2 regions of the Bacillus luti genome follow, and region 2 is predicted to be linked to the other one. Evidence: riboswitches for the same ligand, from Rfam matches in the RefSeq annotation. Region 2 holds a riboswitch; the other holds the start of a gene.

Region 1 (4,945 bases), 580 kb from region 2:
GTACTCAGGTTCTGAAATGACGAAGTTCTTCTCGCTGCTCATGTTAGTAAATGGAGCAGCACCTATTTTGGCGCCGATTATTGGAGGACAATTGTTACAGTTCACAACATGGCGCGGTGTCTTTATCGTTCTTGGAGCAATTAGTGTATTCATGTTAATATCAGCGACGTTCGTATTGCGTGAAACGTTACCTCCTGAAGAAAGAGAGACAGGTGGTTTGTCAGGGACATTGGCAACATACGGAAAGCTTCTGAAAGATCGCTTGTTTATGGGATATGCATTGTCACAGGGATTAGTAACGGCGGCAATGTTTGCGTACATTTCGGGCTCACCATTTGTGTTACAGAACATATACGGAGCATCACCACAGCAATTTAGTTTATTCTTTGCAATCAACGGCATCGGTATTATTATTGCTAGTCAGGTAACGGGTCGTTTAGCGGGGAAAGTGAATGAGAAGACATTATTTGTTGCCGGTATTATTATTGCAGCTGTTGGTGGTTTATCTTTACTACTGACAATCTTATTAGGAATAGGATTAATTGGTGTGTTATGCTCGTTATTCCTCGTTGTATCAAGTGTTGGGGTTGTATCAACAACTGGTTTCTCTTTAGCGATGAGAAATCAAAAACAAGCAGCAGGAACAGCATCGGCTTTATTAGGTTTATTACAGTTCATTTCAGGAGCACTTGTAGCGCCGCTAGTAGGTATTGGTGGAAGTGATACAGCATTGCCGATGGGAGTTGTGATAGCTCTTTGTGAAATTGGTGCTGTGCTATGTTATTTATTTATGGCAAGAAGAAGTGAAAAGCAGTTTGAACTGCAACAAAAACAAAATGTAGAAGCTTAATAAAAAGAGCTGATTCAAAGGGAATATTTGAATCAGCTCTTTTTTAATTTTTTTGAAATAACTCTTATCTATGTGTAAGTTGATAGAGTAAAGTGATGCAAAAGTTATTTGCATAAAGTGACGATACTGTGACAAAAATGTTGGTATATATATTACGATATCGTCTTAAGTGTAAAAAGTAGGATGTTCTCGGTATAATAACAAGTGGAGATAAAAGAAACTATAATGAGTAATAGCTGTAGATAAAAGGAGAATTAGAGATGAAGAAGGTTTTGGGTATTGCTGTAATGGGAAGTATGATCCTTCTAGCAGGATGTAATGGAAATAAAGATACGAAAGAACCAAAAGAAAAGGTGGAGCAGTCTACTGAACAAACCGAAGAGATGAAAGAATACCGTGCAGTACATGAAAAATACGATTTGAAAATGAATAAAGAAATTAATAAAGCACTGCAGTTATTTGAAGTGGCAAAAGAAAAGGGCGGTAAGGAAATAACGAATGCTACATATAAAGAAGACGTGCAAAAGGTAACAACGAGCATGTTAGAAGATATTGAGAATATACGTAAAGAAATTCATGTTCCAAAATCGAAAGAGGAAGAACATGAGTTATATGTTGGCTTCTTAAAGGAATCGGAACAAGCGATGAAAAAATTACAAAAGTTAGCTAAAGAAGAAGATTCATCATTGATTCGTGATATAGAAATTAACTTTGCAACAGCATCGACATACTATAAACGTTTTCAAACAGAAGCGAAAAAATAACCTTGCGTGTGCAAGGTTATTTTTTCTTCTTGCCATCTCCGTCTTCATCCTCAGATACTAATACTTTCTGTTCTTCATGAAATTCTGAAATAGTTTGTCCAGTAATGTTATCGAAGGGTGTGTAAAAAGAGGTGATACTTTTCTTCTTAATGAAAAGTTTATAAAATCCAATGATAACAAGGATGACGATTGTTAACGGTAATCCTATAGTTGCCAGAAGTATCGGATCCATCGTATAACTCCTTTAATATAATTTCTTTTTATTATAAGTGAAAAACTGCGATTTAGATAAAGGGCTCTATCAAAAACTGATTTTTCTAAATATATCCAATTTGATTGACTTTTCATTTTTTCAGAATTATAATTCGAAATATACAATTTGAACCAAATAATAATATAGCAATTTACTTATCCAGAGAGGTAGAGGGACTGGCCCTATGACACCTCAGCAGCGGGTTCTGTAACAGGAACACCGTGCTAATTCCAGCAAGCAAGTCTTGAAAGATAAGTGATGGGCCTTTGTTTATTAAGCCTTGATCTTATTTTTTAAGATCAAGGCTTTTTGTATTCTAAAAAGAGAAAAGGGAGTAATGGAAAAAGTACATGAATAAAACAAAGTAAATTTATGAGTTTAGGGGGTTATTGGAGTGTATGTTGTTAAAAAACTATCAGTTATGGTATTTACACTATGGATTATTACAACAGTAACATTTTTGATTATGCACATTATTCCGGGGGATCCATTTTCATCAGATGCAAAGATCTTTCCAGCAGAAGTTGTGCAAAATATGAGAGCGAAGTATCACCTGGATGAACCGTTATGGAATCAATATGTTGCGTATTTAGACGGCGTAGTTCATTTTGATTTTGGTGAATCTGTTCAATCAACCGGGCAAGGTGTATCAGAAATTATAACAACTGGCTTTGGTCCATCAGCAATTATTGGTCTACAAGCACTTGTTATTTCGTTGCTAGTCGGAATTGCTGCAGGTACATTTGCTGCTCTCTATCATGGGAGGGTAATTGATTATGGTGTGAGTTTACTTGCCATCCTTGGTATTTCTATTCCGAGTTTTATTTTAGCACCACTATTTATACAAATATTCGCTATTCAATTCGAGCTCTTACCAGTAGCGTCTTGGGGCACATTCGAACATACGGTGTTGCCATCCTTTGCATTAGCGTTAGGGCCAATCGCGGTTATTACAAGGTTTGTTCGTTCTAATATGATCGAAGTACTACAGAGTGATTATATTAAGCTAGCAAGAGCAAAAGGTATACCGATTAAGAAGATTATTATGAGGCATGCCCTTCGAAATGCAATTGTTCCAGTACTTACATTTGTTGGACCGTTAATGGCTGGACTTTTAACAGGGACTTTCATTATTGAAAAGATCTTTGCAATTCCTGGTCTCGGAAAATATTTTGTAGACAGTATTTTTAACAGGGATTATCCGGTGATTATGGGAACGACAATTTTCTATAGTGCATTATTAATTTCTTGTATTTTCATTACAGATATTATTCATCGTATTGTTGATCCGCGTATTCGTTCTATTACGTAAGGAGGGGGGCATATCTAAATGGGAGCTTATGAAATCAATAAACAGTTATTAACGAATGAAGAGAAAAAAGAACTAACGATACATAAAGAGCAGCAAAAGATTAGCCAGAAAAAAGAAGTGTTTCGTAAATTTGTATCAAATCCAATCGCGGTTCTAGGGACGGTAACATTATTGCTCATTATTATTTTCTCTCTTATTGGTGAAAGTTTAACTCCTTTCACTGCAAGTGAACAAATAAAAGAGGCGACAAACTTACCACCTAGTAGTGAGCATTGGTTTGGAACAGATGATTTAGGTAGAGATATTTGGGCGCGTACTTGGGCTGGTGGGAAAATTTCACTAGTAGTTGGATTAGTAGCAGCTGTTCTTGATATAGGACTTGGTGTACTGATCGGAGGATTTAGTGGATATGTGAGAGGGCGTAATCGCCTTGGCACGTTAATTGATGAGTGGATTGTAAGAGGGATTGAAGTATTATACGGTATCCCATATTTATTAATTGTTATTTTACTATTAATCATTATGAAACCAGGACTTTTTACAATCATTATTGCTCTTGCATTAACAGGATGGATTGGTATGGCACGTCTTGTTAGGGCGCAAGTCTTATCTTTAAAGCAAAGAGAATTTGTTATTGCAGCGGAGCGATTAGGCACATCACATATGAAAATTATATACGGACATATCATTCCGAACCTAACTGGCATTATTATCGTGAATTTATCATTCACAATCCCAGCAGCAATTTTCTCGGAATCATTTTTAAGTTTTATCGGACTTGGGGTGCAATCACCGGCAGCGAGCTGGGGGACGATGACAAATGATGCGCTTGGGACATTATTGAGCGGGGAGTGGTGGCAACTATTTTTCCCATCGCTAATGATTGCTCTCATCATGTTCGCATTTAATGCAATTGGTGATGGTTTACAAGATGCAATTGATCCAAAAATCGTAAAACGGAATCGAAAGGAGAAAAAACATGGGACAGCTCTTATCTTTAGAAAACGTAACGTTAGCCGTTGAAAAAGAGAATAGTAAGCAAGCAATTGTTAAGCATGTTTCCTTTTCTATTAGCGAAGGTGAAATAGTTGCACTTGTAGGAGAAAGTGGTTCAGGGAAAAGTGTTACAGCACAATCCATTATCGGATTAAATCAAGAATCTATTCACATTGATGATGGAAATATATCTTTTGAATCAGAGGAATTAACTAATCTACAAGAGTCAGAATGGAATCAAATTCGTGGGAAAGATATTTCTTTTATCTTTCAAGACCCACTTTCATCTTTAAATCCGACGATGAAGGTGGGACGGCAAATTACAGAAGTAATTTTGCAACATGAGAAAAAATCGAAAAGAGAAGCAAAGAAAATAGCGATTAACTTGTTAACAGATTTAGGGATACATGAACCGGAGAAACGCTTTGAACAGTACCCACATCAATTAAGCGGAGGTATGAGGCAACGTATTTGTTTAGCAATTGCATTTGCTTGCCACCCAAAGCTCGTTATTGCGGATGAACCTACGACAGCATTAGATGTAACGATTCAAAAACAAATTATGGAGTTATTAAAGGAAAGAAAGGAAAAGCAAAATACGAGTATTTTATTAATTACTCACGATTTGGCGCTTGTACGTGAAGTAGCGGATCGAGTAGTTGTGATGTACGGGGGACGTGTTGTTGAAAAAGGAACGATACAGGAAGTGATAGGTTCCCCTAAACATCCATACACGAAAAGCTTATTACAAGCAATTCCGAATATGGACG
Region 2 (4,945 bases):
TTAATTGTGATGTTGTGACCATCTATTTCTGCGTGATAAGTATGACGAGCACCAAATAAGGTCTCAGCAAGTGTTGTTTTGCCGCTTCCAATTAATCCGTATATCACAACAGTTTCTCCTTTTCGTATTGTAAGAGAAAGGGGAGAATGATCTTCGCGTAATTGAAGCTCTTGTACTTTAAATAATTCTTCGCTCCCGCGTTTTGGTGCTGTATTAATAGGCAGTGTAAGTTGTTTGCCAGTCATTGCTTCCACAATTTGTTGATCTGTAATCTTTGTAATAGCTTCAGAAAGGGAAACCTTCCCATTATGTAATACAGTTACATCATCTGCGAAATTTCGAATCTCGGATAAACGATGAGAAATTAAGATAATGCCAATACCTTTTGCTGTTAAATCTTTTAATAGTTTCCCAAAGGTTTCAACCTCTTTTGGTCCAAGAGAAGAAGTAGGTTCATCTAATAAAAGATAATTTGTATTGTTAGATAAAGCTCTTGCGATAAGAAGTAATTGCTTTTCATATAATGAGCAGTTTGAAACATCTTCCGAAACATTTAAATTTACCTGTACGGTTTGTAAATGTTGTTTAGCAAGTGCGACTAATTTGGACTTTGAAAATAGTACTTTGTTTTGCATTGCTAAATGATCGATTAGTACATTTTCTAATACGGACAATCCGGGAATAAGTCCGTGATCTACTTCTTGTGTTACAAAAGAAATACCGTGCTTTTTTGCATAGCGTGGTGAAGTAAAGGAAACAGGCTGATTATCAATTTTTAAATCGCCAGCAACCGGTTGAATTTCACCAGTCGCTATTTTTAGTAAAGTACTTTTTCCTGCACCGTTCATTCCTAGTAAAGCATGCACTTTTCCTTTTTTGATATGAATCGAAACATCTTCTAGAACTGGTGTAGTGACATGATAAGAATGTGTAATGTTTTGAAGAGAGAATGTCATCATTTTTTCTCCTTCTCTAATTTTTTCATCCAAGGAGAATATGCATCTTTTGAGTCTCCCCAACCGTTTATATATTTTGATAACTGATCCATCGTGATATTTTCTTTTGGTAAACTATTTTTCTTTACTAAATAAGGTTCTAGTGAATAAATATCTGGCGTTTGTTCACCAGCAATTTTTTTGTATAAAAATCGTACTTGAACTTTACCTACTTCAGCTGGATCAGTTGCAGCAGTAGCTGTCCAAGGAGAGTTTTCTTTTTGCATAAGTTGTAAATCTTCATTACTTAAGTCAATGCTGTATACTTTTATATCTGTACGATTCGCTTGTTCGAGTGCTTTGACAGCCCCTTTAGCAAACTCATCCCACGAAGCAAAAATAGCTTGTAAATCTCCTTTTTTCGGATATTTTTTTAGTAAAGCTTCTACTTGTGTTTGTGTATCAAGTGGTGTGTTATTACTAGCGGTACCAAAGCGTGCCACTTCTTTTATATTTGGATAACGTTTATAAAAAGCATCAATGATAACATTGCGACGTTCCATTGGGGCAAATCCGCCAACCCATACGACTGCGATATTTCCTTGTCCATTCAAATCTTCCGCTAACGTTTTTAAAGATTTCCACGCAAGACTATAGTCATCTTGATCAATAATCGTTACACCCGGTAAGCGTAGATCGTTATCAAACGCTACTACGGGAATATTAGCTTGTAATGCTTTTTCTACTCCAGGTTTTAGCGCTTCAGATCGGCCATGATCAATTAAAATGCCATCCACTTTTGAATTGATAGCAGTATCTAAATTTGCAGCCATTTTTGCTAAATCGTTATCAGAATTGTAGACTTGCACGCTGCCGCCAAATAGCTCTACTTGTTTTTTGACGCCCTCAATATATTGAGAGGAAAAAGTTCCGATGGACATTTGCATAATTAATGCGATTTTTAATGGCTTCTTCACTTGGCTTGGAACTTCTGTTAGTAAGTTGTTTTCTACTGTTGTAGTCGTTTTTTTCACAGTTTGTTGCTTTTGTGAGGAGATAGCATCTTGTTCATTTGTACAAGCTGTCAATGTAAATAAGAGAAAAATAAGTACGATGGAACATAATTTTTTCATGAAAAAATCCCTCCTAAACTAAGAAGAGAGGGGAGGGAGTGAAAATAAAAAACGCCTTTTCATATAGAAAAGACGTCTTATCATATTACTCTTATCTTTCAACACGACGTGTTGTAAGAATTAGCACCGTGCCCATAAATGGGTCGGTTGCCGGGCTTCGTAGGGCTCATCCCTCCACCTGCTCTTGATAAGACATCGAATATTTAACTATTTCGAATTATTCCATAAGTTTATGGCGTTGTCAAATAATTTTTTGTAAAAAAAAATCCCTCGCAAAGAGGGATTTTAATGTGGTAAGAAAATCAATTGATAAGCGAACAAGATTCCGAATAAATACACAAGTGGGTGAACGGCACGGAATTGTCCTTTTGCCACTTTCATAAGTGGGTATGAAATAAATCCAAGTGCGATACCTGTTGCGATACTTGATGTAAGTGGCATGCTTAAAATGACTAAGAATGCTGGGAATGCTTCATCAAATGCGTCCCAATCAATGTGACGAACTGAACCCATCATAAGACTACCAACGATAATTAGAGATGGGGCAGTAATAGCTGATACACCAGAAACGGCACTTACTAATGGTCCGAAGAACGCTGCTAGTGCGAATAGAACAGCTACTGTAACAGTTGTTAAACCAGTACGACCACCAGCTGCAACACCAGCAGATGATTCAATGTAAGCTGTTGATGGTGTTGTTCCGAACATAGAACCGATTGTTGCTGAGAATGAGTCAGATAGAAGAGCTCGTCCTGCTTTTGGAAGCTTTCCGTCTTTCATAAAGCCACCTTGTTGCGCTACCCCAAGTAATGTACCTGTTGTATCGAATAATGTAACAAGGAAGAATGAGAATACAACGCCGTATAATCCGTAGTTAATTACGTCAGATACAGCAGTAATTGGATTTGAAACGATAATTCCTTCTGGTAATCCAGGCATTGATGTAACACCGTTTGAGAATGTTAATTGTCCCGTGAAGTAAGCGATAATACCAGTTAATAGCATTCCGATAAATAGTGCGCCATTTACATTTAAAGACATAAGGACAATTGTAATCCCAAGACCAGCTAATGCTAGTAGTACTGGAGCAGAATGCAAATCACCAAGACCAACTAAGTTTGCATCATTTTTTGTAACGATCCCTGTTAAACGTAAACCGATAAAGGCGATGAAAAGACCGATACCAGCAGTAATTGCATGTTTTAAGTTTTCAGGAATTGCTTCCATTAATTTTGTACGGAATGATGTAAATGATAACAAAATTAAAATCATACCTGCTACGAATACAGCAGAGAATGCAATCGCGAAAGTCATGCCTTCATGAGCTTTTACAACAGAGTAAGAGAAGTAAGCATTTAATCCCATCCCTGGTGCAATTGCGATTGGTAAGTTTGTAAAGATCGCCATAAATAATGTTCCGACAACAGCAGCGATAATTGTTGCTGTAAATGCTTGTTCGAATGGAACACCTGCATCACCAAGGATGACAGGGTTTACGACAATAATATATGCCATTGTTAAGAAGGTAATAGTACCCGCCATAATTTCAGTTTTAATAGAAGTTTTATGTTTTGAAAGGTTAAACATATAAACATCCTTTCTGTTTACGAATAATTTTCACAACAGTTATATATAATATTCGTTTTTTGTGCATTTTGCAATAGTTTTGCATAAAAAGTTTACAATAATTCATATTTTGTGTCTTAAATTCGAATATTAACCGTAGAACTACGTGTAAAATACGCTTTTTATGTATAAGTAGTTTTTATTATTGTGCACATGATAAGGAAAAGGAGCTGATTGAAGTATGCCTCAGCAAAAAAACTTTTTAACAATGCCTGCGCAACATCAGGATAAACAGCCTGGTATTGAATCATTAATGAATCCACTTCCGCAGTTTGAAGATCCAAATTATAAAGGTAGCGAAAAGTTAAAAGGAAAGAATGTATTAATTACAGGGGGAGATAGTGGGATTGGAAGAGCTGTGTCTATCGCTTTTGCAAAAGAGGGAGCGAACATTGCGATTGCTTATTTAGATGAGGAAGAAGACGCAAACGAGACGAAACAGCGTGTGGAAAAAGAAGGCGTGAAGTGTGTATTGTTGCCGGGTGATTTAAGTAATGAACAACAGTGTAAAAATGTTGTGGAAGAGACCGCTCGGCAGTTAGGCGGTTTAAATATTGTTGTGAATAACGTTGCACAGCAATATCCCCAGCAAGGATTAGAGTATATTACAGCGGAACAGCTAGAGAAAACGTTTCGGATTAATATTTTTTCTTATTTTCATGTTACGAAAGCAGCACTTGCTCACTTGAAACAAGGGGATGTCATTATAAATACGGCATCTATCGTTGCGTACGAAGGAAATGAAACGTTAATTGATTATTCCGCAACGAAAGGGGCTATTGTAGCTTTTACAAGATCGCTTTCTCAGTCGTTAGTACAAAAAGGAATTCGTGTAAATGGTGTCGCACCAGGACCAATTTGGACACCGCTTATCCCATCAAGCTTTGATGAAAAGAAAGTATCACAGTTTGGAAGCAATGTTCCGATGCAAAGACCTGGTCAACCATATGAATTAGCGCCTGCATATGTATATTTAGCTTCTGGAGATTCTTCCTATGTTACAGGACAAATGATACATGTAAACGGGGGGGTTATTGTAAATGGATAGTTTTCATTTATAAGAGCAAAGTAAAGCTAATTACATTTATTATGATATTAGTGCTAGGGAGGATTTAGATGAAAAAAATATGGTGTATCGTAATCCTATTTTTCTGCCTACCAGCTAGCGCTTTTGCTAATACAGATCATTTAATACTAGTGAATCTTACGACAAATCAGCTATCTTTTTTTGAAGATGGAAACTATACGAGG

Evidence for each region. A riboswitch is a leader RNA that binds a small molecule or an ion and turns the genes downstream of it on or off. The one in region 2 is predicted to bind S-adenosylmethionine.
Region 1: linked by a shared signal. The riboswitch ahead of EUC40_RS24855 (ABC transporter permease) and the one ahead of EUC40_RS22055 (sugar ABC transporter substrate-binding protein) in region 2 are both predicted to bind S-adenosylmethionine.

Annotation. Positions count from the first base shown of each region.
Region 1 covers NZ_CP040336.1:4,934,221-4,939,165, reverse strand. The annotation lists gene EUC40_RS24870 (multidrug effflux MFS transporter) at 1-850, shown strand, start outside; gene EUC40_RS24865 (hypothetical protein) at 1,111-1,614, shown strand; gene EUC40_RS24860 (DUF3951 domain-containing protein) at 1,631-1,846, opposite strand; SAM riboswitch class I at 2,020-2,125, shown strand; gene EUC40_RS24855 (ABC transporter permease) at 2,262-3,179, shown strand; gene EUC40_RS24850 (ABC transporter permease) at 3,198-4,202, shown strand; gene EUC40_RS24845 (ABC transporter ATP-binding protein) at 4,159-4,945, shown strand, end outside.
Region 2 covers NZ_CP040336.1:4,350,595-4,355,539, reverse strand. The annotation lists gene EUC40_RS22060 (sugar ABC transporter ATP-binding protein) at 1-959, opposite strand, end outside; gene EUC40_RS22055 (sugar ABC transporter substrate-binding protein) at 956-2,068, opposite strand; SAM riboswitch class I at 2,157-2,262, opposite strand; gene EUC40_RS22050 (NCS2 family permease) at 2,354-3,655, opposite strand; gene EUC40_RS22045 (SDR family oxidoreductase) at 3,876-4,742, shown strand; gene EUC40_RS22040 (L,D-transpeptidase) at 4,811-4,945, shown strand, end outside.